One region of the Dethiothermospora halolimnae genome, then DNA from elsewhere that is predicted to be linked to it. Evidence: riboswitches for the same ligand, from Rfam matches in the RefSeq annotation. Region 1 holds a riboswitch; each other region holds the start of a gene.
The links. A riboswitch is a leader RNA that binds a small molecule or an ion and turns the genes downstream of it on or off. The one in region 1 is predicted to bind cobalamin.
Positions count from the first base shown of each region.

Region 2: another riboswitch for cobalamin. It lies ahead of V6137_RS04730 (energy-coupling factor ABC transporter permease); the one in region 1 lies ahead of V6137_RS00415 (ABC transporter substrate-binding protein).
Region 3: another riboswitch for cobalamin. It lies ahead of V6137_RS14000 (ABC transporter substrate-binding protein); the one in region 1 lies ahead of V6137_RS00415 (ABC transporter substrate-binding protein).
Region 4: another riboswitch for cobalamin. It lies ahead of V6137_RS07920 (class I SAM-dependent methyltransferase); the one in region 1 lies ahead of V6137_RS00415 (ABC transporter substrate-binding protein).

Region 1 is NZ_JBAKFX010000001.1:84,969-93,523, reverse strand. Features, by position in the region: gene V6137_RS00430 (VOC family protein) at 43-486, shown strand; gene V6137_RS00425 (transposase) at 611-1,537, shown strand; gene V6137_RS00420 (hypothetical protein) at 1,530-1,703, shown strand; cobalamin riboswitch at 1,812-1,994, shown strand; gene V6137_RS00415 (ABC transporter substrate-binding protein) at 2,296-3,336, shown strand; gene V6137_RS00410 (FecCD family ABC transporter permease) at 3,363-4,481, shown strand; gene V6137_RS00405 (ABC transporter ATP-binding protein) at 4,484-5,266, shown strand; gene V6137_RS00400 (DUF4153 domain-containing protein) at 5,459-7,153, shown strand; gene V6137_RS00395 (YkvA family protein) at 7,197-7,646, shown strand; gene V6137_RS00390 (YecA family protein) at 7,783-8,555, shown strand, end outside.
Region 2 is NZ_JBAKFX010000007.1:60,072-68,626, forward strand. Features, by position in the region: gene hemL (glutamate-1-semialdehyde 2,1-aminomutase) at 1-766, shown strand, start outside; gene V6137_RS04715 (radical SAM protein) at 1,385-2,689, shown strand; gene V6137_RS04720 (extracellular solute-binding protein) at 2,863-4,233, shown strand; gene V6137_RS04725 (YddF family protein) at 4,427-4,759, shown strand; cobalamin riboswitch at 4,802-4,985, shown strand; gene V6137_RS04730 (energy-coupling factor ABC transporter permease) at 5,163-5,894, shown strand; gene V6137_RS04735 (energy-coupling factor ABC transporter substrate-binding protein) at 5,878-6,168, shown strand; gene cbiQ (cobalt ECF transporter T component CbiQ) at 6,152-6,832, shown strand; gene V6137_RS04745 (energy-coupling factor ABC transporter ATP-binding protein) at 6,841-7,644, shown strand; gene V6137_RS04750 (DUF7847 domain-containing protein) at 7,986-8,555, shown strand, end outside.
Region 3 is NZ_JBAKFX010000037.1:25,957-34,511, forward strand. Features, by position in the region: gene V6137_RS13970 (DegV family protein) at 1-350, opposite strand, end outside; gene V6137_RS13975 (Na/Pi cotransporter family protein) at 567-2,174, opposite strand; gene trmL (tRNA (uridine(34)/cytosine(34)/5-carboxymethylaminomethyluridine(34)-2'-O)-methyltransferase TrmL) at 2,347-2,817, opposite strand; gene V6137_RS13985 (chemotaxis protein CheX) at 2,836-3,303, opposite strand; gene V6137_RS13990 (DUF362 domain-containing protein) at 3,364-3,699, opposite strand; gene V6137_RS13995 (FecCD family ABC transporter permease) at 3,690-4,568, opposite strand; gene V6137_RS14000 (ABC transporter substrate-binding protein) at 4,586-5,566, opposite strand; cobalamin riboswitch at 5,658-5,838, opposite strand; gene V6137_RS14005 (lipase family alpha/beta hydrolase) at 5,881-7,185, opposite strand; gene V6137_RS14010 (nucleobase:cation symporter-2 family protein) at 7,486-8,555, opposite strand, start outside.
Region 4 is NZ_JBAKFX010000014.1:59,303-67,857, forward strand. Features, by position in the region: gene V6137_RS07890 (oxidoreductase) at 82-1,122, shown strand; gene V6137_RS07895 (tocopherol cyclase family protein) at 1,310-2,293, shown strand; gene V6137_RS07900 (DUF2500 domain-containing protein) at 2,354-2,707, shown strand; gene V6137_RS07905 (class I SAM-dependent methyltransferase) at 3,034-3,702, shown strand; gene V6137_RS07910 (TetR/AcrR family transcriptional regulator) at 3,873-4,445, shown strand; gene V6137_RS07915 (serine hydrolase domain-containing protein) at 4,539-6,440, shown strand; cobalamin riboswitch at 6,530-6,719, shown strand; gene V6137_RS07920 (class I SAM-dependent methyltransferase) at 6,849-7,661, shown strand; gene V6137_RS07925 (ABC transporter substrate-binding protein) at 7,684-8,555, shown strand, end outside.

The DNA.
Region 1 (8,555 bases):
TTATAATAAGTATATAGTCAACTTAACAGGGAGGAATAATATATGCTTAAATTAGGTTCTACATATTTATTTGTAAAGGATATGAATAAATCTATTTACTTCTATGAAAAATTACTTCAAATGAAAGTTACTTCTAAAAATTTTAATAGATGGGCTCAGTTTAATTTTGACGGGAATTGTATTGCCCTTATGAATCAGCAGTATGATGATAAAAGAATGGGAAGTGGTGAAAATTTACAAGGGGTTTATAGTGAAGAATATCTAGAAAGATATAAAGACTTTAAAATAACTTATGGTAATAATTTTGTGCTAAATTTTTATATCAATAATTTAAATGCTGAATATGAAAGACTTAAGAAATTAGATATAGGTAAAGTTTCTCCAGTTATGTATCTAAATGTGGCATCACCCTATTATTTTTTCACAATAGAAGACCCAGATGGAAATACCATCGAAATAACAGGGAATTATAACAAGGAATCATAAATTTTAACTACTATATTAGGTAGAAATTTAAAAACGGTTCAGTGAAAAATCGGGAATATAGGTATAAACACTACCCCTTAAGCTAATAATGAAATCATAATATATTAGTGAAAGGGGTAGTGTTATGCCACGTCCATTTAGATTAAAAACGAATTTTTCAATTTATCATATTATGATTAGGTGTGTAGATGGGATACTCCTATTTAAAGATGATCAGGATAGGGATCAATTTTTATTAAGAATAAAAAGATATAAAAAAAGGTATGGATTTAAGTTATATGCCTTCTGCCTTATGGATAATCATGCCCATATGGTTATTGATGCTGCAGGTGCTGATATAACCAAGATAATGCACGGTATAAACTTGTCCTATGCTAAATATTATAATAGAAAATATAAAAGAAGGGGTCATGTATTCTCCGACAGATTTAGAAGTGAGATAATAGATAAGGACAATTATATATTACAGGCCTCAAAATATATTCACAAGAATCCTAGAAAACTAAGGAATTGGAGTAATAAGGTTTTCCAATACCCATATTCCAGTGCACCAATTTATTTAGGAGATTTAGATGATAGATTTGAAATAGTAGATTGTGACCTTATATTGAAGTTATATAGTGATAAAAATAAGAAAAAAGCTATAAAGGAATATTTAGATTTTATGTTAGTGCCTAATTCTGCTGAGGAGCAAGAACAGATAGAGGCAGAATATGGGTTTAGAAACCAAAAATGTGAATATAAAAGTGAAAAAACTATCATAGCAAAGGATATAGAGCCAGATGATATACTAACTTTCGTAGGGGACTATATAGGAGAAGATAAAGATAAAATAAAAATAAAATATATTAGAAATTTAACAAAAGTCAAAGCTATAGCTATGGTTCTTATGAGTAGATTTTGCGACTATAAGGTCAAAAATATCTGCCATTACTTTGGCAATATAACTCAGTCTAGAGTGTCCAGTCTTTGTTCACTAGGGGTGGAGCTATTATTTAGTGATGAAAAATATAAGAATATCGTTGATGACTTTTTAGAAATATGTGGATAATAAAATAAAGCATTTTCAAGGTCCAAAAATTAAAATTATGGAGTTAAGTTTTATATTTTATGTTATAAAAGTGGACAAGCTTAATGAATTTATTGAAAATTTACAAGTAAATAAGGGATATAAGGTAAAAAATGAAAGTTTCAAAGCTAAATTTTTAATCAAATAATAATATAACCAATCAATGAACCGTTTTTAACTTCTTTTTAACTTCCCCTCTCCAATAAAGTTGACAATAACAACATAATTACCTATAATTAAGTTTAAATGTATAACTGAATATGCTGAAAGAATGGGTGCCTTTCATGAGGATAAAAGGGAAATTCGGTTAAAGTCCGGTGCAGCCCCCGCTACTGTAATCATTGACGAAATCTTCGTTAACCACTGGCTAAAGGGCCAGGAAGGGAAGAGACTAGGATGAAGTGTAAGCCAGGAAACCTGCCTATAAATCTTTCTTAGGTAATTATTTCGGAGGGAGATAGTTATTTATATAATGGTGATATTATGTCTTTTTTTAGAAAACTTAAGTTTTATATTACAATTATATTTATACAAGGCTCCTAATAGGGGCTTTTTTATATTAAGAATTGCTTAGTATAATAGTTCTTCTAAAAGAAAATCTAAGGGATTCAATATACCGAATCTCTACATATACTATTAGCTAAATAGATATCTACTCCCTACACTTTACACTCTATACCAACAAAGGACCTTCAATGGTGCCTTTGTTTCGCCACCAAAAGATAAAGGAGATGACAATTATGACAAAAAGAATTATTACAGTTTTACTTAGCTTATTCCTTATAGCAACACTAACCGTTGGATGTGGAAGTGATGCAAATACATCTAACAATGACAATCAAGACAAAGTAAAACAACAGAAACAGAAGGATACACAAGACCCAACAAAAGAAACATCTTACTACCCAGTGACTATAAAAAATTATAATTCCCAAGGAGAAGAATATCAAATAACATTTACTAAAAGACCGGATAAGATCATCACTACAAATCAGCCTCCAACGGAGCTTTTACTTACTTTAGGTCTTGAAGATATTATGGTGGGAACATCATACTTAGATAATCCCATTTTACCTAAACTTAAAGAGAAATATGAAAAGATACCAGTACTATCCAATAGATATCCTTCTAAAGAAGTGGTTATAGCAAAACAACCCAATTTAATATTTGGATGGAGTAGTGCATTTATGGATAAAAACATAGGTTCAGTGGAAAGTTGGAATAAAAAAGGAGTATACACGTTTATCCAAAGGAATTCAGGGGTAGCCGATGAAAGGTCCATAGAAAATGTATATAAAGACATAGATGATATAGGAAAGATTTTTAATATTAAAGATAAAGCAGATAAACTTATAAACTCAATGAAAGAAAGAATATCCAATATCCAAGATAAAATAAAGGATAAAGAACCTGTTAAAGTACTTGCATTAGAAGGGGCTGGAGATAATAAATATCGTGTATATGGTAAAACATCCCTTATAAATGACATGATAGAAAAGGCAGGGGGAATAAATTTAGCAGAAAAGAGTGGAACCTATAGCATAGAAAATATAGTTGCTAAAAATCCAGATGCTATTATACTTATCCATTATTTAGAGCAAGAAAAGGATAATGATAGTATAAAAGGATTAAAAAATAATTCTGTCCTTAATAATGTAAATGCTATAAAAAATGATAAAATAATATTTACACCCCTAGCAGAAACCTATGCTGGAGGAATTAGAACTATAAAGGGTATTGAAAGGTTTGCTAAGGAGTTTTATCCAGAATTATTTAAATAAATATATGGAAATAATAGGTGATAATATTGGAAAACACAGAAAAACTAGGACAATCCATAGGGGAAAATACCAATAGCTTTAAAGAAGGAATAATTAAAGATAGGAAGGTTTTTATAATAACAATCCTATTACTTATAATAACCTTATTTTTATCAATTATATTTGCTGTGGTATTTGGTCCTGTGGAGATAAAAGCCACAGAGGCATTTAGAATAGTAGTTTATAATACAGTAAAAATACCCATAGGAGATATTGAAACCCTTACTTCAGGAATGAATTATGACATAATATGGGGAATTCGAGTTCCTAGGGTACTCTTAGGAGCAGTTGTAGGCATGGGTCTTTCTATAGTAGGAGTGGTAATGCAGGCTATGGTACAAAACCCTCTAGCCAACCCCTATACCCTAGGTATATCCTCGGGAGCCTCATTAGGGGCTACATTTGCCATAATGTTAGGTGTAGGAGGTATATTTGGTACAAATGCCATAGGGATATCGGCATTTATAGGAGCATTTATTTGTTCCGTGGCTGTATATATACTGTCTAATATCGGAGGAAATTCATCATCGGTGAAGTTATTATTAGCTGGTATGGCAATCAGTGCCATATGCTCATCCTTTACAAGTTTTATAATATTTATAGCCAATGATGCCCAGGGAATGAAAACTTTAACTTTTTGGTTAATGGGAAGTCTAGTATCAGGCTCGTGGCAAAATATCATTACACCAAGCATTATAATTGTATTGGGAGTATTATTTTTCATATTCCAATTTAGAAACCTAAATATGATGCTTATGGGGGATGAAAACGCAATAACCCTAGGAACCAACCTAAATTCCCACAGGAAAGTTTATATGCTTATAACTTCCCTTATGACAGGAATGATAGTTTATGTTGCTGGAACCATAGGCTTTGTGGGATTACTTATTCCCCATATAGTGAGGGGAATAGTTGGATCTGATCATAGAAAATTAGTACCCATAAGTGCTCTAATAGGAGCTATTTTTCTAATATGGACAGACGTATTTGCAAGAACTATAATGGGGGGAACTGAAATACCCATAGGGGTAATAACTTCTCTACTGGGAGCGCCATTTTTCCTATGGCTTATGGTGAAAAAATCCTATGGATTTGGAGGCAATTGATTATGGAACTTAAAACCAATAATATATCTGTTACCATAAGTGGTAATCATATACTGAAAGAAGTCGAGGCTAATGTAAATAGGGGCGAATTTGTAGGATTAATAGGGCCAAACGGAAGTGGAAAATCAACTCTACTAAAAACTATATACAGAGTAATAAAACCTGATGCAGGACTTATAACCTTAGACGAAAGGGAAATAGTTAATATTCCTTTAAAGGAAACTGCAAAACAACTGGCTGTGGTGAGACAATTTAACAACTTTAACTTTGACTTTAAAGTTGAGGAAATAGTAATGATGGGAAGAGCTCCCCATAAAAAAATGTTGGAGTTTGATAGTGTTAAGGACTATGAAATAGTCTATGAGTCATTAAAAAAAGTGGATATGGAGGACTATGGAAAACGAAATTTTTCAACTTTATCTGGGGGAGAAAAACAACGGATAATGGTGGCTAGGGCCTTAGCCCAAAGAGCGAAATTCTTAGTATTAGATGAGCCAACAAATCATTTGGATGTAAAGTATCAGCTGCAACTTTTAGACCTTATAAAATCCCTAGGTCTAGAGGTATTGGCTGCGTTACACGACTTAAATTTAGCAGTAATGTATTGTGATAGGATATATGTAATAAAGGAAGGAAAAATAGTAACTGAAGGAAAACCAAAGGAAATTATAACAGAAAAACTCCTTAAAGAAGTTTTTGAAGTCAATGCAGAAGTTAAAAAGCACCCTAAAACAGGACAACTAAATATAATGTATTTACCAAGACATAATATAAATAAGGCCTAAATTTATTGGGCCTATTTTTTATATACTAATTATTTAAATAAATGCCCATATTCTAAAATTACTTAATCAATCCTATTACAACTACCACTAATCCATGATAAAATAAAAATAAAAGGAGTGATAATAATTAATATTACTAAATTAACGAAAACTTTAGGAAATAAATTATTCTTTAGTATTAGAAGGTTTCCCATGGCACTATTATATTCAACTTTAACTGTAATAATTTTAATATATGGAAATCATTTAGACTATATAGATGACATGAGGGCTACTCTTAGACCTATAGTAATGACAGTTGCCCTAGGAATCCCTTTAAGTTTATCAGTATATTTATTATTTGAGGCTAAACCAAATATAAATAAACAAATAAGAATACTGGTTCAAGGAGTGGTGCCAGTTATACTAGTACTTTTATATTTTTTATACTTTAGGGAAATAGACTATGTATCAGGGACTAAATATGTTGGATATACCATAGCACTATATCTTATATTTACCCTTATACCCTATATAAGTAGAAGAGGAAATTACGAGATATATGTTATTAAGTTATTCTCTAGATTTGTTGTTACATATGTTTATTCTTTAGTTTTATACTTAGGACTTGCAGCTATATTAGTAACAATAAACCTATTATTTAATGCAGATATATCAGGGAAAATATTCGGGGACATAGGATTTATAGTGGCAGGAATTTTTGCTCCAGGATTTTTCTTAGCCGATATACCAAAGAAGGAAGAGAATATTTCTATAAAGGATTATCCTAAAGTACTAAAGGTTTTATTAAAATATATAATTATGCCCCTATTAAGTGTTTACACAGTTATCTTATATATATACTTTGGGAAAATAGTAGTTATAAGAGCATTACCAGAAGGTATTATTGGAAACTTGGTATTATGGTATTCCATAATAAGTACAATAACATTTTTCTTTATATACCCATTAAGGGATATAAATCAATGGATTAAAAAGTTCTTAAAAATTATTCCTAAAGCTATTATACCGTTACTAGGGCTAATGTTTTTAGCGATAGGTATAAGGATAAATAGTTATGGAATAACAGAAAGTAGATATTTTGTAGTATTAATAGGATTATGGCTTGCTTTTTCGATGATATATTATTCAATTAAAAAAGACATAAAAAACATAATAATAATCATTACACTAGTGGTCATAACAATAATAGGAGTGACAGGACCCCTTAGTTCCTATTCAATATCAAAATGGAGTCAAAATCGCCGTTTTAAAAGTGTATTAGAAAAGTATGATATGATAGGTGAAAACCTAAAGATAAAATCATTGCCTAAAGAAAAGTCCTTTACAAAAGAAGATAAAAATAACATTAATAGTGTAATATTGTACTTTGATAGATATCATGATTTAGATGATATAAAATACCTTCCCAATGATTTTAAAATAAAAGATATGAATGTTATATTTGGATTTGAATTATACGACAATAGAATAGGCCCTAGTAGAGAAAAGGAATTTTTCAACTATAGCTTATACAATAAAAACACATTTAGTGATATATCAGACTTTGATTACTTTAAAGAGTTTAATAAAAGAGACTACAATAAAGAAGATGATAGAAATATAGGGTTAGATATTGACTATAATATTGATAATAATGAGTTTATTATAAAAAATAAAAAAGAAATAATCTACAAAAAAAGTTTATATAAGGTAGTAAAGGATATATATAATGAAAACAGAAAAAAAAGAAACATACCCATAGACAGAATGACCTATACAGATGAAACTGAAAATATAAAAATAAAAATTATATTTAAGGGAGTATATGGATATAAGTATAGATCAAATGACGAATTAGTTATTAGAAACATTGAGTTTTATAGCTTTATAAAAGTAAAAGAATAAATGTAAGGTAATAAAACACCAAACTGCCTAAGAGGAGGTTTATATGAATAATCTAGATACAAATGTAAATGATGGATTCTACAAAAAGATTAGAGAAAAAATTAGAAAGTGGTCAGAAACTAAAGTAGGAAGAAACCACAAGTTTGTTGACTACCTACTATTTGCCCCAGATTTATTTCACTTACTTTGTAAAATGTCTATTGATAAAGGAGTCCCAGCAAAGGAAAAGGCAAAACTAGCGGCGGCTATTGCATATTTTATTTCTCCATTAGACTTGATGCCAGAGGTATTAGTGGGTCCAGTGGGGTTTTTAGATGACATAGCGGTGGCAGCCTATGTACTAAATGCTGTTATTAATAACACAGATGAAAATATAGTAAAAAAACACTGGGCAGGAGATGGAGATGTATTAGAGGTTATTCAGTCTATCTTAAAGTTTGCCGATGAAATGATTGGCTCTGGGTTATGGTCAAAAATAAAGAAAAAGTTTTAACTATATCATGACAATATTTAATGAAAGATTACTCCCTTTAAATGCCATTAGTATATTACTACTGATAACAATCCTTTATATTAGTAGTAATATAAGCTATAATAGATAAGGATATTTAAAGGAAAGGATAATGCAGATGATTTTAAAAAAAATAACAGAACACTACGGAGTAGAATTAACAGAATCCAATTATAAAAAAGAATTTATTAACATATTGGCAATGTCGGTATTAGAAAAAGAATCAAAAAAATATTTTGCAAAGTTTCTAAGGGATAATAAGAAAGATATAGATATGACTTGGGCCATATATATGATAGATTTTCTTATTAATATAGAAAATAAAAATCAAGATAGAGTGTTAGAGGATTATGAAGTGCTTAGATCTTATCCTAAAAATTATTACTTAGAATCTGAGATAGCCAATTGTTATATGATAATAAATAACATGGATAAGGCTAAATCCCACTATATGGAGACTATAAGATTAAGGCTAGAAAGCGATGGGGTTGATGCCAATAGATTTAAAGAGTTAATGGAAAATGATAAATTTAATATTATGTTTGAAGAAGTAGTTAGGGAAGTAAAGAAAGATTTAAAAAAGAATAACAAACAAAATTTTCTTAAAGAGCAGGATGACACATATGAATATTATTTAAATACATTAACTAAAAAGCAGTTAACTGATATAAGAAAAGAATATAAATTTAAGGGACTAAGTACCTTAAATAAAAAAGAACTAGCTAAAGCTCTAGCAGAAAGAATACCAAATAATTTAGATAAAAAAATTAGATTATTAGGGCAACATGAGATGGATTTACTAAAAAAAATAGTGGATAATGAAGGGGTACTTAAACTAAATCAGTTCTATAAAATAGCCAGATATCTTGAAGAGATAGGCATAGGATTTTC
Region 2 (8,555 bases), on a different contig from region 1:
ATTAGTTTGTAAATACAATGATATAAATTCTGTAAAAGAAGCCTTTAATAATAACAAAGACGAGATAGCAGCAGTTATTATAGAACCGGTTGCTGGAAATATGGGGGTAGTTCCCCCAATGGAAGAATTTTTATCTGATTTAAGAAAACTAACAGAAGAAAATGGTACTGTACTTATATTTGATGAAGTAATAACAGGGTTTAGACTATCCTATGGAGGAGCCCAAGAACATTTTGGCATAGAACCAGATATGACTTGCCTTGGTAAGATAATAGGTGGCGGACTTCCAGTTGGAGCCTATGGTGGAAAAAAAGAAATAATGGAAATGGTATCTCCAGTGGGTTCAGTATATCAGGCGGGAACCCTATCGGGAAATCCGCTGGCCATGCATATGGGATATAAGACAATAAATATATTAAAAAATAATAAAGATATATATGTGGAGATGGAAAATAAGGCTAAAAGATTAGAAGAAGGATTTAATAGTAATATTGAAAAGTTAGGGATAGATGCCCATGTTAGTAGGATAAAAGGAATGACATGTTTATTCTTTGCTACGGGACCGATGACCAATTATGATGATGTATCAAGATGTGATACAGATAAATATGCTATATATTTTAGAGAAATGCTAAAACAAGGTATTCTTGTTCCTCCAGCACAGTTTGAAGGAATATTTTTATCCACTGCCCATACTTACGATCAAATAGAGAAAACTATAGAAGCTAATTATTATGCCCTTGAAAAGGCATTTAATTTAAAATAGATAGATATATATATAATAAAAAGGATAAGCTAGATATCTAGCTTATCCTTTTTATTTTGTAGCTCAACTTATTAAGTAAAAAAATTCATTATAAATTGCTTGATATTCACATAAAAATATGGTAAAATGATACACATAACACACTATATAGTAAAAGTTTTAAAGTGGACAAGCAAAAGAATTTGTGAATATAATTTTAAAGTTGATTATAAAGGAATCTGATTATAAAGAATTTTTTATTAGCTATCTAATTCAATGATTTCTATACCTTGCACTCTGCACAGAATAAAGAAGCACAAAGTGGACTTTATTCTTATAAAGTAGAAGGATTCCTTTTAATAAAAACTTAAAATGAGGGGAGGCATACAAATGAAAGACAAAAAGAAATTATTAAATATGAAAACTTCAAGTAAGAAGAACTATGGATGTGGTCATACAATAGTAGTTTTCGCTCCAGATGTATATCACTGCTAATTGGCACAAAAAAAGTGTATTCGTTTTACGAATACACTTTTTCACATAATTTCAGAAAGAATAACTATACATATTATTTAAGTAAGAGTTTAGTGAAAGTATTATAATAAATTTTTAATAATATTATTAAATGGAGATGAAATTATGAAATATAAGTTTCCTAGAATTAAAGAGGAGAACATTATTCACTATTTTGGTGAAAATAGTATTATTTATAATAAATATGATGAAATAAATGTTTTTAGTGAACCTCAAACAGATATATTAAAACTGTGTAATGGAACTATGAATTTAGAAGAAATACATGGTGAAATTAGTAAAATTTATGGATTAAATAGTGAAGAAAAAGACCAAGTTATAAAGACTATAAACACTTTTATAGAGAATATGACTAATGTTGGTCTAGTGGAGTATGGAAATAAAAGCATGGAAAGTGTAATTAGTACAACTGGAGAAGTGCTCAAATACTATCCATACAATTTAAATATCGAATTAACAAGCTTATGTAATCTTGAATGCTCCCATTGTTTTAAAAGTGCAAATAATAAATCAGGAAAATTCATTGAGTTAGAAGATATTAAATACTTAGTAGAAAAATTAAAAGGAAAAACACACAAGGTAATGGTAAGTGGCGGTGAACCTCTAATACATCCTAACATAAATGAAGTTTTAGGGCTATTAGTTGAAAACTTTGAAGTAAGTTTAATTACTAATGGGACCAACATAGATAGAGTGAATGACGATATATTGAAAAAAGTATATTTTCCCCAAATATCTTTATATGGAATTGATGAAGGAGAATTTGAAAGTATAACAAAAAGACCGTCGGAATTTGAGAAGTTTAAATTAGGAACTAAAAAGTTAAGTAATATAAATAAACGGCTTGGATTGAGTCTAGTATTGAATCAAGAACGAAAAAATAAATTAGAACAATATGTTCAATTTGCTATTGATTATGGAATAAGAAAAATGACATTTGGGACACCACTTCCAATAGGAAGAGCTGCAGGGAGTGAAAAAAATAGACATAATTGGAGTTTAAATCACAATGATATTATTAATATTAATAAGGATTTAAAATATCTTAAAGACAAATATAAAGATAAAATCATTTTATCAACACTAGATGAACTATTTGATAAGAGCAAACAAGAATACTGGCTAAGTTTTTTTGAAGAGAATTATGAACATAGCTTTAGTTGTGGAGCTGGAATTACATCGCTTACTGTTACGGCAAATGGAAATATAAAACCATGTGAAACTATGCCAGAAGAATATTTTAAAATGGGGTCTTTAAGTGATTTGGATTCTATTATAAACAGAAAGGAAATAAAAGGACTTAAAAAAGAGGCTTCAGTATATGGGGAAAGTCTAAAAAATAACAATATAGATCCCAGTAAGATTTGTGGAAAATTAAATAGGTTAATAAAAATTAGTGGTGACAATTAGAAAATTAGCCTAAGATATAAACAAAGGATAAGCTAGTAAACTAGCTTATCCTTTGTTTATGCCCATATAAAACTATATTTTAATTTATAATACATGGAGTTTTAATTAAAAATTAAAATTTAAATTGAACCTTTTAGTTATTTAAGAACTCTATATATAAAGGGGGAATGAAAATGAAAAAAATATTTATTTTTGCATTTTGTATAATACTAATATTAACTTCGTGTACAACGGATAAAAAAGAGGTTAATAGTAAAAGTAGTGAAAGTAAAGAAGTAACTATAGCTGTATGGGAGGATGATTATGATTTCACTATAGACCTTTCCATGCCTATTATTGAGTATATATCAAAATATAATAAGGATAATGATACAAGGGTGAAGTTTGATAAAATTAAAGGGAATACCTATGAAGAATTCTTAGATAACTTAAATGTTAAGTTATATTTAGATGAAGGGCCTACTCTTATATACATATCTAATATGCCATATTTTTATCAACTATTCAAAGAAAAAGGTATAGCAGAGAAGGTAGATACTGATACCATACCTAATCTTAATAATGTATATGACTTTTATTTAGAAGATGAAATATATTTTATACCCATAGGTGCTGACTATACGTGTAAATCATTCAATAAAGAACAGATAGAAAAGCTCGATATTCCATATCCGGATTATGACTGGACTATAGAAGATTACTATGAAATCAGAAACAAGTGGGTAGACTATACAAAACCTATAGAGTTTTCTCGAGATGATATACAGGATATAATCATATATAAATTAGATAACATAGATGTGTTTAGTCAAGATAATAAAAAAATTAATCTAGATACTAAACAAATGAAAGAAAACATAAATAATATGAGGGAAGAAATATATTCAGATAAATATATTTTACCTGAAAATTTTACATATGAAGATTATTATAATGCCTGTTTTGATTATCATAGTTTTAATAAGGGGAGGGATTTTCTTACAAGGTCGGCTACAATTTATTATTTAACCTTTGATGCATATAATGCCTTAAATGTTGAATCTTTAAAACGAGGTATGATGGATGACAGAATACATTTTCCAAATGTAAATAATCAAAAATACAATATAGACCTAGGTGGGTTTATAGTTAATAGTAATGGGAAAAATAAAAAACTAGGATATGAGTTTATAAATAGTTTATTAAGTAAAGAGTTTCAAATGCAAATGTATAAAGGGGAAAAACAAGATTATGTTTTACCATCAAATATGTATAGTCCTGTGTTAAAGACTTTAAAAGATAATATACAAAATATAGAATCAAAGAAGAATCTACAACCAGAGGTTATAAAAATTAAAAATTATATATATGACAAACTTAAAAAAGGAGAAATAAAACCAGAGATATATAGAAAAGACAAGACATTGAAAACAGTTACTTTAAGAAGAAAGTTATATAAGGATTTATTTAAGTTTATATTTACAGAGGATGTGTTTAGTGATGACAGCTTAAGTAGAGAATTAAAGGAGTTAGAAGATAGGTATAGTATATATTTAAATGAATAAGAATATTTACATAATTTCACAAAGAGCTTTTTGAATATTATATCACTCTAAATTCAAAACAGGTTTATACCAATATGCCATTTATTTTAATAAAGGATAATGTAAAAAAATATAGAAATATATAATAACTAGATTATTTATAATTTTAAAATAGCTTTAGTATACTTAAGGCTTTCTATAGGGGTGATGTATATTGGTTGAAAATATGAAAGTAGGTTTATTTAATGGAACGGTTGCCACTACAAACGGTTTATATAAAATAACAGATATAGATTTAGATAGTGCTAAAAAACTTATAGAGAAAAATGGATTTATATCTGCTATAGGCCATGGATCAACTGCTGAAATTATGTCCGATTTGTTTAATATGGATATAGACATGAATCGTATACAGTTTAAACAGAAGGTTGGTCAAAAAGCTGTGGTTTTTAAATTGAATAAAAGACCACCGGAAGGTGTTGTATTAACTAGAGAAGAGGTAGAGTCTATAGGATATTCGTTAAAACTAATGGAAAGATTAGAATAAATTAATTGAATAATTTTATTTAATATGGTAAAATCTTTATGAAAAGTAAATAGGAAATTTGGTTTGCCTATGGTAATTAAAAGGGAAAGAGGTGCAAATCCTCTGCAGCCCCCGCTACTGTAAGTAGTTACGAAACTTAAGGTTCCACTGCAAGATTTCTTGTGGGAAGGATAAGGAGTAGGGTTAAACTATGAGCCAGGAGACCTGCCGAATTTCTCGATAAAGTATACTTTCGGAGGGAAGGTTGTGCTTATGGGTGAATCTATGACGGGGGAAGTCTGTCATTTAACATTCACTGTGTATAAGTATACAAGCTCTACCTAAAGAAGGTGGAGTTTTTTTATTTTATAGTAAACTCCAATTCATCCGAAGGTCTAATTCAAAAAAAGAAAGGGGTATTATTATGAAGAGAAAAAGAGTGTATTTATTATTAATTGCTTTACTTATTTTAGTAGCTCCAAACTTTGCAAGTGCTATGCACATAATGGAAGGATATCTACCTCCTATGTGGGCAATTGGTTGGATAGTGGTGGCTATACCGTTTTTGATTAGGGGATTCAGTAATATTAATGGAATAGTTAAAAACGAGCCAAAGAAAAAATTATTACTTGCACTTGTTGGGGCATTTGTGTTTATATTATCAGCCCTTAAGATTCCATCGGTAACGGGAAGTTGTTCCCATCCCACAGGAGTTGGATTAGGTGCCATATTATTTGGACCCACTGTAATGACTGTTTTAGGAGTTATAGTTTTACTGTTTCAAGCATTACTATTGGCCCACGGAGGAATAACAACTCTGGGAGCAAATACATTTTCTATGGCAATAGTAGGTCCATTAGTGGCATATGGATTGTTTAAATTGTTGAAAAAACATAACGTAAAGGGTGGTGTGGCAGTTTTCTTAGCTGCAACTTTAGGAGATTTAGCTACATATATGATGACCTCAGTTCAATTGGCAGTTGCCCATCCCGATGCCACCAGTGGAATAATAGGATCTATGTCTAAGTTTATGTCAATATTTGCAGTAACTCAATTACCTATTGCCATAGCAGAGGGAATTATAACAGTTATAGTGTACAATCTATTAATGGAATATAAAACCGAAGGGGGTAATTTAATTGAAAACATCAACTAAAAATCTTATCTTATTGGGACTTGTTATAATAATTATATTAATACCCCTTATATTTATGGGGAACTCAGAATTTGGAGGAGCAGATGGAGAAGCAGAAGGGGTTATAACAGAGATATCACCCGACTATGAACCTTGGTTTAGTTCTATTTGGGAACCTCCAAGTGGAGAAATAGAAAGTTTATTATTTGCATTACAGGCAGCCATAGGAGCAGGAATTATAGCTTATTTCTTTGGATATATGAAGGGAAAAAGAAAAAGTGCTAATAATAGATAAATATGCATATACTAATAAGTTGAAAGATAAAAATCCCTTGGCAAAGTTCTACTTTGCCATTTTTTTCTTAATATTGGCTATAGTATCTAAAAAATTTTATATTCATATTGCTATATTGTCAGTAATGTTTTTTATAACTATAACAATAGCTAAAATTCCCCTGAAAAAATATATCAAAATGATTTTAATACCTTCATCGTTTTTAGTACTAAGCATTTTAGCAATATTAATATCTGTATCTAAAGGAAATGGTGAATACATCATAAGTATGGAATTGTATAATGTAAATATTGGAATAACCAATGGAAGTATAGAAAATGGAAGAATATTATTTACAAGATCTCTATCGGCAATAACTTGTACTTTTTTTCTTATACTAACAACACCAATGAATGATATAATATATATACTAAAAAAGCATAGAGTGCCTAAGCTTTTAATAGAAATGATGGTGTTAATATATAGATTTATATTTATACTTTTAGAAGAATATAAAAATATCTATACAGCTCAACAATTAAGATTTGGATATATAAATATTAAAAATTCCTTTAAATCCCTTTCTGCTTTGATATCGGTGCTATTTACAAGGATAATGCTAAAATATGAACATATGGAAATGGCCCTTGACAGTAAAGGCTTTGATAATGAATTTTATGTGTAGGTGATTAAATGATAAAAACTAAAGATTTAACATATATATATGAGGATGGAACTAGGGCCCTTGACAACATAAATGTAGATTTAAATAAAGGAAATATAATAGGCATAATAGGAGCCAATGGGTCTGGAAAAACTACATTGTTTCTAAATTTGGTTGGCTTATTAAAGCCCACCAGTGGAAAAGTATTATTTGATGATAATCAAATAAGTTATAAAAAAAAGGAATTAATAAAGTTAAGAAAGAAAATAGGTGTAGTATTTCAAGATCCAGATAAACAGATATTTTATCCTAAGGTATATGATGATGTTGCATTTGGACTTAGGAACTTAGGATATGATGAAAGGGAAGTAAAGGGGAGAGTAGAAAAGGCCCTTGAAAGTGTAGATGCCAAGGACTTTAAAGATAAACCTGTTCATTTTTTAAGTTATGGACAAAAGAAAAGAGTAGCAATAGCAGGAGTACTAGCATTAGATAATGATATAATTTTTTTTGATGAGCCTACAGCAGGTCTTGACCCTATTATGACTAAAGGAATAATAGATATTATTAAAAGTATATCAGAAAAGGGAAAGAAAGTGGTTATATCTAGCCATGATATGGATTTAATATATAAGCTATGTGATTATGCATACATATTAAATAGTGGAAAAGTGATATCATCTGATAATGTAGAAAAAGTATTTTTAGATGATAGTATAGTAAAACAAGCTAAAATAGAAGCCCCCTGGCTTATTCGATTTCATAAAAATGTGGGAGGCCCTATATTTAAAAGGGAAAAAGAGTTATATAAATTTTTAAATGAAAGGATTTAAAATAGGATTAAATATATATTTAGAAAAAGTAATAAAAAATGGTAGCTATTCCGCAGGATTTGTGAAAATATAGAATAAGGGAGGAAATTGTTAGAATTCCACTGTTCGAGCATAGCGAGTTTGGAATTCTATTTTCGACCGTTTCTATATATTTTCCAAATCCGAGGACTAGCGGACATTTTTTATTACTTTTTCAATATCCTAAATTAAATATATATTTAGTCCTATTTTAATATAAAATTTTACATTTAAAAGGATATATATTGATGAATATAGAAATATAACTATTGTGACTTTATAAATAATGTGGTCACCAATACTTTATTAGGAGGCAAGAAGGTATGGAGAATATAATAAATGAAAGGGAAATGGGAATTGGAGAGATATTTTCCTATGGATTTAGTATTTTTAAAGAAAAATTTAAAACGATAGCTATGATAATATTAATAGTTTATATACCAATTAATATTTTATTAGAAATGGTATCTTCTATGATAATAACAGAAAACTTATTTAGAACATACTCAACATTAGTGGATTTGCTGGAATTATTATTTGGTATATTGGCTACAATGTCCATAACCTATGTAGTTTATGGATATATATATGGTGAAGATATAAAATATTATGGTGCCCTTGAAAAAAGCTTTAGTAGATGGGGAGCGGGTATAGGGACAGGTATTATCCGGGGAATAATACTTTTTATCCTATTTTTGGCACTTATAATACCCGGTATTATATTTGGAATATATTATACATTTATGGCTCAAGCAATTATATTAAAGGACATAGGTGGGAAAGATGCATTGGACTATAGTAGAGAAACTGTAAAAGGGAGTTGGGGGAAAGTTTTTGGATTATCGGTATTATCAGGTATTATAGGTATAATAGTATCTTTACCACTTTTAATA
Region 3 (8,555 bases), on a different contig from region 1:
TCAATTACAGTTATCCTATCTTCAAGTCCTATAATCTTCTTTGCCATCATAGCCGATTGATATGTTCCACTCATTTCTGATGAAATAGTTAATACTATTATGTGTTCATAATCATCTTTAAATTTGTTATATATATCTATAAACTCCTTAGGAGTAACCTGGGATGTAGTAGGTAGTTTATCACTACATCCCATTTTCCTATAAAATTCTTCAGTGGATATATCTATTCCATCTCTATAACTACCATCCTCAAAATTTATAGTTAGGGGTACAACTTCTATATCTAAATCTTCTATATATTTCTTAGGTATATCAGAAACACTATCTGCTATTATTTTTACCCTTCCCACAGCTCTTCACTCCTCATTCATAATTAATAATAAAGTATATTATAATTGCATTTAATTTAGTAAAAGAATACGTAATATCATTATATATTTTAAATGGGATTTCTACAATAGCGGTATTTAAAAACAAAGGCACCTTTGGTGCTTCTTTGTTTAGTGCAGGGTGCAAAGATCAGAGTGCAGAGAATTGTATGTAAAATAAAAATAGCCCCAAAGGGACTATTTATTTTCTAATGCATCAAGTATTGATATTGATATATTAGATGAATGATCTGCAACCCTCTCAAGGTTACTTATCACATCTAAGAATACAATACCTGAACTTGGATGACATTTTTGTTTATTTAGTCTATCAATATGATTTGCCCTATACTGTTTTTCTAATAGGTCAATATCTTGTTCATTGGCAATAACATTCTTAGCAACTTTAGGATCTGCATTCTTAAAAGCTATAAGGGCATTCTTAAAGGAATGTTCAACCTTATCAAACATAATCTGAAGCTCATCTAAAGCATTATCTGTAAACCAAAATTTATTGTCTATTCTATATTGTGCTAGCTCTGCTAAGTTATCAGCATGGTCCCCCACACGTTCTAAGTCATTTATAGTATGGAACAATGTGGTTACTGTAGAGTTTTGCATGTCGGTTAATGGTGCATTATAAAGCTGCACAAGATATTCAGTTATATCACTTTCCAACTGATTAATTCGTTTTTCCTCTTTAAAGACTTTATGGGTTAACTTTTCGTCCTTAGTTATGAAGGCTTTGATTGAAGTCCTTAAATTCTCCTGTACCAATCTTCCCATTCTTAAAACTTCTTTTGATGCTTGCCCCACGGCAATTGATGGTGTTTCTATTATTCTTGCATCTAAATATTTAAGTCCATTTGTATCTTCATCTTCTCCCGGAACAAGTTTTTTGGCAGCTTTTACTATTAATGGAGCAAACCAAATTAATATAGCTACGTTAATTATATTAAAGAATGTATGGGCATTAGCTATTTGTCTAGAAACATCATTTTTTGATATTTCTTGAACTGCCCATTCAATAGGTATCCTAAGAACTAGCATAAATATAGCAGTACCTATAAGATTAAATAATAAATGCATTACAGCAGCTCTTTTAGCTGTTTTGCTCGCTCCTATACTTGATAATAGGGCAGTAACACATGTACCAATATTATCACCATATAAAATAGGTAAAGCCATCTCAATAGTTATCATTCCCTGACTGCCCAAAGTCAATAATACCCCCATTGAAGCACTACTGCTTTGTACAAGCACTGTCATAGCAAAACCAACTAAAATTCCTATTAATGGATTGTTAAGTCCATGAAGGGCATTATTAAATGCCTCTGATTCTTTTAATGGGTCTAAAGATTCTTTCATAAGATCCATTCCAACAAAGAGTATACCAAATCCAATTAGTGCTTCTGCGATTTGTTTATGTTTTTTCTTTGATGAGAATATTAAGATACCTACACCAATAGCAACAACAATTGGAGCTATTGCTGTAAGTTTAAAAGCTATAAGCTGTCCAGTAATAGTAGTACCAATGTTGGCACCCATTATTACTCCTATAGCTTGGGTTAATTTCATAATTCCAGCATTTACAAAACCTACAACCATAACGGTTGTGGCACTACTACTTTGTACTATTGCTGTTACAAGGGCACCTACTATTACCCCCATAAACCTGTTATTAGTTAAAATTCCTATTAAATTCTTTAATCTCTCACCTGCAACTTTTTGTAAACCTGTTCCCATTATATTCATTCCATAAAGAAATAGGCCTAGTCCACCTAATACTCCAAAAGCTACCTCCATTTTTTAACCTCCATTTCATATGTTATATATTATTTGCCATTACGTAACAAATTATATGATACAACATATTCATCTGAGTTTTGTTAAATCCATGTTAAATTTGTAAATATACAAATAAATTTGTTAGGAAAACGTTAAATAAAATCTATTGTTTTAGATGTTTTTCACAAAACTATCTTAACCCAGGAAAACCAATCTGTCTTAATGCCTCATATGTAATTATTGCCACGGAATTAGATAAGTTAAGGGATCTAGCACTCTCTCTATTAAGCATGGGAATCCTCATATTCCTTTCCCTATTAGCCATCAATAGGTCCTCTGGCAATCCTGCGGTTTCCTTTCCAAACACTAAAAAGCAATTTTCCGAGAATTCCATATCTGAATATGATTTCTTCCCTTTGGTAGTAGCATAAAAAAATCTACCTTTGTCATGCTTCAACAATAACTCTTCAAAACTATCATGATAATGAATATCTAATAAGTCCCAATAATCCAGTCCTGCCCGCTTTAAATGTTTGTTGTCTGTAGAAAAACCTAGAGGTCTAACTAGATGAAGTGATGCTCCCGTTGCAGCACATGTTCTAGCAATATTACCAGTATTTTGTGGTATTTCAGGTTCAACTAATACTATATTTATAGACATAATAGCACCCCCTTCATTTTATTTATTTTCTTTTACAGATATATTTATTTCAATTGTCTCTTCTTCAAATTCAAATGGAACACACATTATATCTTGCCCTTTAATTGAATATACCATTTCTTTTCCCGCCAAGATACTAGGCGGGGTAATATCCGTTTTAATGCCTATATCGAACAATTTAGTAGAGGCATTTCCCATAATCATATTTCCAAGTTCAGAAATAGCACTTTTAGCCATTTCATCTAAAGTAGCCACTGGCATACCTCCCATCATATTAGAAGCTAATTTTTTTCCTGTCTCTTCAGTAAAATTAATAACAATCTGTCCTTTTAAATTCCCGGTGACTCCAACGACCACTGCTATTGAATCAATTAGGCTTATATCTTTTCTCATAAAAGGTTTCTTTTGCTCTAGTGCTATATTCCCTACTTGGACTAGTATATCTTTACTTGCTGTTAAAAATGGATTTACATATTCTACTTTCATTATATCATCCTTTCTGTAAGCATAATTTAATAGAATTATATCACATTTTGTTGAAAAAGACTATTTATTGCCATGTATATTCTTTATCCCCTTGTCATCTAAAACTATTCTTTTATTAAAAGTATTTATACTAAATTCTTCTTCTGCCTTTTTGATACCAATCCCCTTTAATTCTATTTTTTTCAAGTCTCCTTCACCTATCCTCTTTTTATGTAGTGTATATAAATAATGAATAGCTTGGGGTAAAAAACCTAATAATCTTGCAGAAACAGTATCGGTGGATATGGGATCTGTACCGGCAATTATTAAGCCTTTATTTTCTATAGACTTCCCTAGAGACGGCCCTGTTCCTATCATCGTCCTATCAGCACTAACTATGGTTAAATCTATTGGCATTTTTTCAATCTTACTATGTGGGGAATTATAAGACCAACAAATCCTATTATGCCACTAACCGATACTGCCATAGCAGTTATAAATGAACATAATACTAATATAACTATTTTTGTCTTTTCTACATTTAACCCTAGATTTTTAGCCGATTCTTCCCCTGTTAACATTATATTTAAATCCCTTGATAAAAAGATTAATAGACCTATGGCTATACAAATAGGAAATAAAATAGTTAAAAGTTGATTCCACCCTTTCCCCGAAAAACTACCCAATGTCCAATAAATTATTTTGCTTAAGTCATTACTATGGATCACCATAAGAAATGACATGATAGCAGTAAAAAATTGTCCAACAGCTATTCCTGAAAGAAGTAACGTAGTTACTGGCACCTTATTTTTTACCTTAGATACAAAATAAACTATAAATGTAGATACCATAGCCCCTAAAAATGCCCCTATAGATATACTTGATATATTAAATAGGACTATGTTAATTCCAGTTATAATAACCAAAGTAGCTCCTAGAGCGGCTCCTGAAGATATCCCTATAACGTAGGGGTCAGCCATGGGATTTTTAAACATTCCTTGAAAAGCAGCCCCCACACTAGAAAGAGCTGCTCCCACCAATACACCTACCAATATTCTAGGTATTCTTATATTAAAAATAATAGCCTGATATGATTTTGGAATGCTATCTATATCTATATAATTCTGTATTATAGGTATTTTAGAGAAAACTATCTTTATAGTGGTTAAAACATTTATATTTGCACTTCCTATCGTTGAAAATACCGCTATACTAACTAATAAAATTATAACCAGAGAAGACAAAGTAAAAACCCAACTTTCCCTTCTCTGTAAGTTGATTTTCATAAATATCCCTACTTCGTCTATTCTTTAGTAGTATCTTTAAATAATTCTGGATGTATTTTTTTTGCAATCATTTCAAGGACATCTACTATTCTAGGACCAGCTCTTGAAATAATATTCTGATCAACAAGATATATTTTATCATTTTTTACAGCATTTAATGTTTTATACTGCTCATTATTTTTTATAGATTCAACTGTTTTTCCAGGACTATTTGGTGCTATATAAATATCTGGATTTTTTTCTACTAATTTCTCCACTGAATAATCAGCGTAGGAACCAGATGCATCACCAGCTATATTTTCTCCACCTGCTAAAGTAATAATTTCATCTATAAAAGACCCTGGTCCTGCGGTCTTTAACGGGTCTCCCCAAACTTCATAAAACACCTTTGGTTTCTTAGCATCTTTCACTTCAGATGCTATATAATCCATTTTAGCCTGCATAACAACCGTGATTTCCTTAGCTTTTTTCATTGTATTTGTTACTTGACCTATAGATTCGATAGTTGACATAACTTCTTTAATGGACTCTGGTTCATAGTTTAGTATCTTGATACCTGCAGCCTTTAATTGCTTATTAATATTTTCTTTACCTTCACCATATTGAACTACTAAATCAGGACTCAGTTCTATAATTTTCTCTATATTCATGCTATTATAACTACCAACAGTCTCTTTATCTTTAGCTGCTTCTGGATAATCAGAATACTTACTAACTCCCACTACTCTATTACCAAGACCCAGTGCAAATAATATTTCAGTATTATTTGGTGCTAAAGATACAATCCTTTTAGGTGCTTTTTCAAATGTTACTTCATTGTCAAATCCATCTTTAACTGTCAATGGATAATGGAATCCAACTGTATCATTTGTATTTTGTTCTTCTTTACTGTCATTATCTTTATATTCATCCTTCACCCTTATACAGCCTGATAACACTGTCATAGTTAATAATAATACCATAAGCACAGATATAATCTTTTTACCTCTCACTTTCATATATATCCTCCTCCGTTTTTTATTATAGCTTATTAAACATAAAAATACCTAGCTATTATTATGCTAGGATATATAAGTATATACCCTCCCTCCGAGACCAATTTGTTAGGCAGATATCCTGACTTGTGAATCATATTACTTCCAACGCCTTCCCGGTTCCCCAGTGGCATATGTTGGTTTCATCCTCACTTACAGTAGCGGGGGCTGTAGTAGATTTTCACTACTTTCCCTTTTAAGTTTCTTTATGAAACACCTAACTTTTTTATTATACTCATATAAAATAATAACAGATACAATTTGATTATTCAAGATTATTATAAACTAAGTTCATAATAGTCCTTTGTATTTACTTCAGATACCTTCTTTACTCCCTTGTTCTTTTCCCCTTTTAAAATAATTATTTCACTATACATAGTTTTAATTGAATCAAATCTTATTGTTGATTTATTAAAATAATTATAATCAATAATAAGCCAATAGGAATTTTCCCCAACTTTTATTACCGTCAGTCCTTTATAATTATCTTCCCATTTATTATTAATAGATATTTTTTTATTTATCTTATGTATTTCTATGTTTTTGACGTCTCTAGCTATTATACTATATAAAACTTTATTTTTAAAACTTTGTTGTCTTCTAGAAATAGTTTTTATATTTAATATATCTTTTATTTTATCAACAGATTTAAGTAAGATATCTCCATGGTCTCCATTTATAAATAGTTTTCTCCCAAATATAGATGCAACACTACTACTAATCACTGTTCCATCACCACGGGGACTTGTTATAACATATCCCGGTTTACCATCTATCCACAGTTCCTTGTCACTATCTACTTTATTTACACATATAAACCTTGAAGTCTCAATACCCTTACCTACTATTATATGGATATCTCCTATTCTACTGTAAAGTTTATCAACACTAGAATTCAAGTGATTAAGAAAACTATTTTTTTCTTGTATTCTATCATGGGATATAAACTGAATAAAGTCCTTATCATCCTTATAAAATAGATATTCTCCATATTCTCTACTTGGTAATAATTCTTTTGCTACAGGAAAAAACTTTTTCAAAAAATTAATATCCTGTTTTTCCTTATATACCTTTTTAAAAATCCATACAAATCCTTCCCAAAGTACTTTGAAAAATACATTCCCATTGACTTTATCATAGGGCAATTCTCCACCTTCCCAAAAATAGTAGGCCTTCACCGTCCCAGCATTGGGAGTACCAATCATTATTAATTTATTAATATCGTAATTGTACAAGTCACTTTGTATATAAGCTCTAGCCACCAACCCTCCCATGCTATGACATACAATATTTACCTTATTAGTTTTATATATCTGCTTAATTCTATTTAGCTCTGGTATAAGATAGTTTGTCCCACTATAATAATTCCCTTTTCTCCAGTCATAATGTACTACAAATAAATCTACCTCTTTCTTATATCCCATCCCCTCTAAACTTTTAATAAAAGGATCGTATATATAGCTAGCTGGTCCAAAACTAAACTCTCCTGTTCCTGGGATAATATCATCTCCCAAGGAACCAAATATACCAGGTATAAATACTAACGGAAGCTTTTTATTTGTTTGTATATTATAATTCATCATATTTATCACTCCACTACTTTTATATTTATATTATGATTTATAAATATAAAAGTTGATAAAAAAATAGTTGTGGGATTACGAATCCCCCAACAACAAAATATTTGTGGTTTTACATAAGTTATAGAATTACACTTCCTCTAATAACTAAGAATTCAAAAAACCACGTAGTTCCCAATAAATTTCATCAGTCACTATCAGAATAAAATTTTACGACCGTAGGGAGTGAAATAACCATATCTATTAACTATTAATTGTTAACTATTATCTATTAACTAAAAAAAACGGCCCTAGGGCCATTTTTTACTTATCTTTAGGTAATATTAAGTTTAGTACTATTGCCGCCAAAGTACCTGTGGTTATTCCTGAATGGAATATGATTGCTAATTTTTCGTGGAAATTATTTAGTAATTCTGGTCTAAATGCAACTGCTAGTCCTAATCCCATAGAAATAGCAATAACCAAACTGTTTCTCCTTGTAAACCTTACTTTTTTTAAAGTCTTAATTCCACCTACTGCTATCATACCAAACATCATTATTCCAGCTCCACCTAATACCGGATCCGGCATTATTGAAACTAATGCTCCTAGTTTTGGAAAAATACCAGACAACATTAAGATAATACCTGCAATAACAACAACAAATCTACTTGCAACCCCTGTTATAGGGATTATACCAACATTTTGACTAAATGATGTGTTAGGTCCTGCATTAAAAATACCAGCTAAAAAACTTCCAGTACCATCTGCCAATAGTCCTCCTGCCAACTCATCATGGGTGATTTTGTGGTTACTAGCTTCTCCAACTGCCATTAAATCCCCTATACTTTCCACTGTAGTAACTAAATATGCGGGAATAAATGCCAATAATGCTGTCCAGCTAAAATCTATACCATATTTAAAAGGTGTAGGAAAAGCTATCCAAGCAGCATCTTTAACTGGAGTAATATCAAGCATTCCCATAGGAATAGATATAATATAACCTGCTATAATACCTAATAATATAGCTCCTGCACTGAGAAAACCTTTTCCATATTGATTAAATAGTATAATTATTATCATTACAATCCCTGCTAAGAAAAGGTTTTCTAAACTTGCATACCCCTCTGCTCCTACTTGTCCTCCTGCAGCCCAATCGATTGAAACCGGTAATAAAGTTAAACCTATCAATGAAACAACCGTACCTGTAACAACTGGCGGAAAAATCTTCATAAGAGGTTTAATAAATCTACTCAATATTATTTCTACAAATGATCCTAATAAAGTTGCACCGAATATTCCCGGTAATCCCATTGTTGACCCAACCGCTATTGAAGGTCCTGCAAATGTAAAGTCTGTTCCCATTATACAAGGAAGTCTAGATCCTATAGGTC
Region 4 (8,555 bases), on a different contig from region 1:
AGTCCCTTTGTCCCAGGTTTCCAATATGGATTATATTATGTATAATATAATTACAACAAAAATATAGATAGGAGTGATTATATGAGTAACCCTATAAATAGAAGTATAAAAGTAAATGGGAAAGAAGTGAAAAATAGAATCATAATGCCCCCTTTAGTATGTTTTAATTGGGGAAACGATAAAGGATTTGAAACGGTAAGTCGTGGGGAGCACTATGGTAAGAGAGCAAAAGGTGGAACTGGATTTATTATAATTGAAGCAACTGCTATATCAAAGGATGGTCGTATTACCGATACAGGCCTTGGTCTTTGGAGTGATGATCATATATCACAATTTAATGATATAGCAAAGAGTTGCCATGATGAAGATGCTGTAGTGACAGTTCAGTTGGTACATGCTGGAATGAAATCTGTGGGAAACACTGTATACTCTTCTTCTCCAGTGGATATGGAAAATAAGGAATGTCTAGGGATGTCCATTGAACAAATAAATGAAGTAAAGGAAAATTTCGTTAAGGCAGCCATAAGGGCAGAAAAGGCAGGTCTTGATGGAGTGGAGATCCATGGAGCCCATGGTTATCTTTTAAGTCAATTTACTTCTAAGGAAACTAATAAAAGAACTGATAAATATGGTGGCTCATTGGATAATAGATTAAGACTGCCTATTGAAATAGTAAAAGAAGTTAATGAAGCGACGGGGGATGACTTTATTATAGGATATAGATTTGGGGTCAATGATCCTACTATGGAGGAAGATAAGTATTTCGCCAAAAAACTTGAAGACCTTGGAGTTCATCTATTAAATGTTTCATCAGGGATAGGGGCAAATGATATTGAAGTTCCTAAAGATTTTCCTTTTTCTTCAATAACATATATGGGAACAGAAATTTATAAAGAGGTTAATATACCAGCTGCCTGTGTGGGGGGAATAAGGAAACCTGAAGATGCTAAACACTTACTTGAAAATGAAATGATAGATATGGTAGCTGTGGGAAGGGGACTACTAGCTGATCCCGACTGGACAAATAGGGCCATAAATGATGAAGAAGTTGACATTTGTTATCACTGTTCACCTAGATGTAAATATGCTGTAGACGGAAAGAAGTGTCCATGGTATAGATAGGAGTTGGGGATGACTCCTATTATTGTCTATTTTGTCTAAATATACTAGGGGGTACACAGGGACTGGGTATAACTAGGCCCTGTTTTACGTGTAAAAATACAATATAAATATAAAATCTTTAGTTTAAAATACTTTTTATGGATAACTATAATATATATACCTATATTATAGAAAAGGGGAAGATATTTTGTTTAGAAAGATACTTAATCCAGACCTTTACCATGGTCATAATAAGAAAAAAAATTTTTTTGAAGGATGGTACTTTAAGATAAGCGACTTAAAGGGAGAGAATACTTTTGCTTTTATACCAGGAATATTCTTAGGAAAAGATGATGAATGTTCCCATAGCTTTATACAAATAGTTAATGGAAAGGATATAAAATATGATTATTTAAAATATAATAAAGAAGACTTTAGTGCAGCCAAAGATATTTTTGATGTTGAGGTTAATAAAAGTAATTTCTCTTTAAATGGAATTAGCTTAGATATAGACAGACCAGAAATAAAAATAAAAGGTAAAGTTACATTTCATAATGTGAAGAAGTGGCCAGATACATTTATAAATCCAGGGAGTATGGGATCTTATAATTATCTCACCTTTATGCAGTGCTATAGCCAAGTATGTGCAATGGATATTAAACTAACTGGAAAAATTAATATCAATGGACAAGATATATCCTTTGATAATGGGAAAGGATATATTGAAAAAAACTGGGGAAAGGAATTTCCCCATTCCTGGATATGGGTACAAGGTAATCAGTTTAAAAATCATAATGGGTCAATAAGTTGCTCGATAGGTCATATACCCTTTCCTTTAGGGAGTTTTAGAGGTTTTCTTATAGGACTTATGATAGATGATGACTTTCATACCTTTACTACAATGAATAAAAGTAAAATAAAAATTAAACAAAGAGAAGAAGATGTAGAAATAAAAGTAGAAAACAAAAACTACATACTAAATATAAATGTTCTAACTAAGAAAGAAAAATTTATGACCCTTAAGGGACCTAGAGGTGATAAAATGATTCCATTAGTTAATGAAAATTTAGGGGGCATAGTAGAGGTTCGATTGATTGATATTAAAAGTAATAAAGAAATATTTAAAGATACGACTATTTGTGGTGGAGTAGAATATGGTGGAGATCAGATGATTATATTAGATAAAAATTAAATTGAAAAATATGAATAGTAGGATATAATTAAAGTAAATAGATTATAAGGAGAGGTTATTATGTTTGGAGGTCTTCCACCATTTTTTGGGATAATATTTATGATGATTATTATTATTGTTATCATCAATATAGTTAAAGGGGTTTCTGAATGGCATAATAATAATCAACAGCCGGTTTTGACTGTAGATGCAAAAGTAGTATCGAAACGAAGTCATGTATCTAGGCATAGCCATAATCATGATGGTCATGTCCATAATACAAGAAGTACCACATATTATATTACCTTTGAGTTCGATAGTAATGATAGAGTGGAGTTAAAGGTTCCATCAAACAAATATGGATATATAGTTGAAGGGGATAAAGGAAAGCTTACCTTCCAAGGAACAAGATTTCATGATTTTAAGAGAATATAATATATATAAAAGCAATTACCAGTTTTGGTGATTGCTTTTTCGATTTTGTGAAAAACATGGGAATATTACTTATATATTAAAGATAGAAAATGCTTATTGTAAAGAGAGAATATATATTTTAGAGAACCTGTGAATTTTAAAAGGGTAGATAAGGCATTGTATCAATCAAAAGTTCAAGGGAAAAATAGGTATACTATAATATAATAGAGATTGTGTCATTAGGAATATAGTAAAAATTTGTTTGATAATTCTAAACATTTATGATAGAGTTTATGTCCTTAACAATTATATTTTAAATATTGATATTAAAGAGGGAGGAATAAACTATGGCTACTTGGAATGAACTGTTTTTAGATGAAAAGTTTATAGCAGCTTTACCGCAACCAGAGGTATATAAGTTTATAAAAGTTCTTGAGGGGGTATTTACTGAAAGCCCACTATCAATATGGGATTTTTGCTGTGGGGCAGGAAGACATACTGTACTAATATCTCAGATGGGGCATAATGCATATGGAAGTGATATTTCCCCAAATGGAATTGTTCATACTGATAAATGGCTTAAAAGTAATGGTGTAAACGGAACTTTGAAGGTTGCAGATATGACTGATAACCTATTTGTAGCCATGAATTTTCACGGTGCTATATCTTGGGATGCTCTTCATCACAATACCATTGATAATATTAATAAAGCAGTAGAAAATGTATACCAAAGTCTTTGTGAAGGTGGGATGTTCATGGCATCATTACTTTCCACAACGGCAGGTAGACCAGATCTTAGGGGAGAAGAAATAGAAAAAAACACTTTCGTAAGGGAAGATGGACCTGAAGCAGGAGTACCTCATCATTATTTTGATGAACAAGGTATAAGAGATTTATTTAAAAAATGGAAGATAGTCAGCTTAACAGAAATTGTTGTTACATATGTAGAAACTGATTTGGACTTTAGTGTTAATCCCTTTCCCTATACTAAATGGAATGTTATTGTTAAAAAATAGTAATGGTAATCATATTAGTTTTATAGTTTTGATAAATAGGATAAATGATTTTTATAGGAATGATATTTAAATATCATTCCTATATTTTTGTTGACATAAATTTAAGAAAGTGATAAGTTGTAGATGAACAAAATATAAAATGTTCATAATATGGTGAGAGGAGAGGAAGTTTGGATAAAAATATAAAATTTAATTTATTAAAAGAAGCAAGGGAACTATTTATTAAAAAAGGTTTTAAGTCAACAGGTATAAGGGAAATAGCTAAAAAAACAGGGGTGGCAACGGGGACACTGTATAACTATTATGATTCTAAAGAAGATATTTTTCTAGATATATTTTTAGAAGAAAATGATCAATTAAATAAAGAAATAATAAAATCTTTAAATATTGAAGAGCAGTCATTAAAAATACTTAAAAAAGCTATTTCTAACCATTTAGAGAAAATTGAAGAGAATCCTATACTAAAAGTTATGTTTGAAACTGAAGTAAGAGACAAAGTTTTAAGTAAATTAAAACCTAATAAGTATAAGAAGTATACTGAGTCCACTAGGGATACCTTCATACCATATATAAAAAATATGCAAGATAAGGGTATAGTGAAAAATATTGATCCTGAATTTTTCATAATTGTCATTAACACAATTTATAATGTGAATATTAATAAAAAGGAATATGGAGAAGAATATTTTCCTATGCTAACAGAGTTCCTTATTGAAGCCATAATAAATAATTTGAAAAAATAATTTTTTTTATAAAAATATGAACAAAATCTAAAATGTTCATAAAATTATAGTAGTTTTATAGATATAATTAATAATATAAAGGGGTGTTTCATTATGAAAAAGTTTATATCAATAATATTAGTTTGTCTTATAATATTCTCTAGTTCTATTAGTATAGCTGGTGCTAACAGTGAGTTTAACAAGATAAAGGATAAATTTACTAGAATAGATGGTGTCGTTACAGCACTTATGGAGAAACATAATGTACCGGGGGTGTCCCTAAGTATAGTGAAAGATGGGAGTATAATATATAAAAAAGGGTATGGTTTTGGGAATCTAGAAACACAAACTAAAGTTGATCCTAATAAAACCATATTTCAGATTAATTCCCTTACTAAATTATTTACGGGTGTAGCGATAATGAAGCTTTGTGAAGAAGGGAAACTATCTCTAGATGATAGTATAGATATGTATTTTCAAGATATAGATAATGAAAGTTTACATAGAAAAGATATAACTATATTTCATTTAATGACCCATACCGGCGGTTTTGATACTGGTTTTCTAGGGCAAATGGATTGGGAATACAAAGAGAAGCCTAAATCTTTAAATGAAGTTTTAACCAATACACCGGATGTAATTAGAACTCCTGGAACTATTATGTCATATTCAAATTATGGAATAACTGCATTAGGTAGAATAGTGGAAAAGGTATCGGGACTTTCTATAGAAGAATATATTGAGACTAAAATATTTGAGCCATTAGAAATGGATCATAGTTATTATGGATATGATGCGAAGATGGAAAAAAATCTTGCTGAAGGATATTTATATAAAAATGGAGATTTAGTTCCTAAGGGTCCAGTTAGATATCATATACATCCTGCAGGGTTTGCTTTTTCAAATGCCCATGATATGGGGAACTTTATGAAATTTTTATTAGAAGGAAATAAAAATGTTCTTTCTAAAGAATATTTAATGAAGATGCAAAAAACTCAGTTTACATATGATGAGGAAATGTTGGGAAATGGACTTATTTTTTATGAGAGAGAGAGGAATGGACACAAGGTTATAGGTCATGAAGGAGATGGACCAACATATGCTGCTCAATTATCCATTTATCCTGAAAAAAATATAGGATTTTTTATTTCCATTAACAAAGATGATCAAACATCATCTAAGTTTGCATTTAGACGTAATTTTGAAGAAAAGTTCTATGAACTATTTACTGAAAATAACAAAGAAAATGTAAAAATAATTTCAAAACCCTATAGCAAAGATATAAAAAAATATTTTGGAAAATATTTTGCTGTAAGGACTCCCCTTAGTTCACCCTTTAAAATTTTCAGATCACTAACTGGAACGTTAAGTGTCTCACCTTATAATGAAACTTCTATAAAAGTCTCCCTAAGAGGTAGTGAATATATATTTAAACATATTGGCAAAGGGAAGTTTCAAAATAGTAAAGGTGGTTTACTAATATTTCAGTCACAAAGTGACAAAAAGTATGTAATGCTTGATTATTTAAATATGTTGGGGAGATATAGTCCCCTCTCCAATGGAACATATGAAAAACTTACTACAATTGAAAGTATATTAGAATCCTTTGCTATATATTTTTTAGCAATAATATTTGTTGTATCCATAATATATTTTATTTTCAGTAGATGGTGGAATAAGAAGAATGAAGTTACAAGAAAGGGAAGAAAGTGTATTATAATAACTAGACTAAATATAATTTTCATGGTTGTAATATCGGGAGTATTTTTAATGATTCTCTTAAATGTTTCTAAAATAAACCTAGATATAAAAGGATTGCTAATAGCATATCATGTTTTATCATATATGTTTTTAATGCTAAATTTGGCTTTAATATGGGAAACTGTTATAGTTGTGAAAAATAGGATTTTCAATAAATTGGGAAGGATAGTTCAATTTACTACTATGATTGCCATGTTGATTTTCTTAAGCATGATTATAAATTATAATTGCTTAAATATAACCTATCTATTATAAAACCTGGGACAAAGGGACAGTCCCTTTGTCCCAGGTTTTAACTTCTTGACATAAATATAACTATAATATATGATTTATTTAGTGATAAAAATTAATAAATGAATATAGGTTTCAATTTTAGTGATAATTGATTAAAAGGGAAGACAGGTGAGATGCCTGGACGGTCCCGCCGCTGTGATAGAGGAGTTTTTCTAAATTAATGCCACTGATTTTTTTTGGGAAGGCTTAGAAAAATGATGATACTTAAGTCAGAAGACCTGCCTATATTTATATGCCACAAACTCTACGGGATATAGGGGGTATGTCTTTATGCTTTTATTAGTATATATGTCTTTTGATACCTCTTAACTTTTTTGTTGAGGGGTTTTAGTACGTTATAACAAAATTATAATTATAAAGGGTGATAAAATGAATATTGAAATATTTGATAAATTATGGAGAGAATCTTCTAAAATAGACTTAGCTACTACTGAAAAATTATGGGATTTTAGAGCAAAAGAATTTAATAATATGATAGATAATAAGGAAAAGGAAAGTAAAGTGAAAGATTCAATAGACTTTCTTATATCGGAAAATATTATAAACAAAGAATCAAGTGTATTAGATATAGGATGTGGTCCTGGAAGATATAGTATAGAATTTTCAAAGGTGGTAAAAGAAATAAAGGGAATAGATATATCCCCTAATATGATAAATTATGCTAGAGAGAATGTTAAGAAATCAAATATTAAAAATGCTTCATTTGATGTTGTTCCTTGGGAGAAAATAGATATAGAAGTTAAAGGTTGGAAAAATAAATTTGATTTAGTATTTGTGTCAATGTGTCCTGGGATACACAATAAGGATACACTAATAAAGATGACTGAAGCCAGTAAAGGATATTGTTTTTTAAGCGGATTTGTAACTAGAGAAGATAAAGTAAGGGATGGAATAAATAACATAATTTCTAAAGATAAATCTAGAAAAAGATGGGGAAATAAAATATATTATGGATTTAATATATTATGGAATATGGGAATATACCCTAAAATATATTATAAAGATGTAGAGTGGAATAAGGAAATGGATTTGGAAGATGCCATAAAAATGCATACCATATCTGTTAAAGAAGATCCTAAGTTAAAAAATGACATAGAAAAATATTTAAATGATATATCACAAAATGGTATAATAACGGAATATACAAAGGCTAAAATAGGTTGGCTTATTTGGCATGTGTAAAACTTTTTAAGGAGGACTTAATATGAAAAAGATACATATATTATTGATTATAATTATGACTTTTATGATAGTTATAGTCGGATGTAGTGATGATAGTACAAATTCTGATGGAAATATAACCGAAGAAAAAGAATCAGTAGTATTAAATCTTGAAGGGGGAGATTGGGGATATCCAAGTCCCTATACCCATTATTCAAGGGGTCCTGGGGCATATAAAATGAGACTTATATTTGATAGTTTATTAGAACGGGGAGAGGAAGGTCTTATACCATGGTTGGCTGAAGATTGGAATATAACAAATGATGGGAAAACATATACCTTTAATATAAGGGAAAATGTAAAATGGCAGGATGGTCAAGATATGACAGCAGAAGATGTAAAGTTTTCTTTTGAATATTATGCTAAACATCCACCAGTTTTTGATGAATTAAATATAAGTAAAAATAATTTTATAGAAAAAATAAATGTAATAGATAGGCACACAATAAGTATAGATGTTGATAATCCCAGTGCTACCCTATTAGAAAGGTTTGGTAGTGCAAGGATATTACCTAAGCATATATGGAACAATGTAGATGATCCTAAAAAATTTAATAGTCCTAAAGCAGTAATAGGATGTGGCCCTTACATACTTACAGATTATAAAAAAGAGCAAGGAGCATATAGATTTAAAGCATTTAAAGATTATTGGGGACCAAAACAAAGGGCCGATGTAATACAGTTTGTCCCTGTTAGTGATAATATATTAGCTTTTGAAAAGGGAGATATAGATATAACAAGGGTAACTCCAGATATATTGAACAAATATAAAGAGGATAATAAATATAAGATTATAAAGAACCCTGGCTTTTGGGGGTATAGGCTTATGTTCAATATGGATAATAATCCTCAATT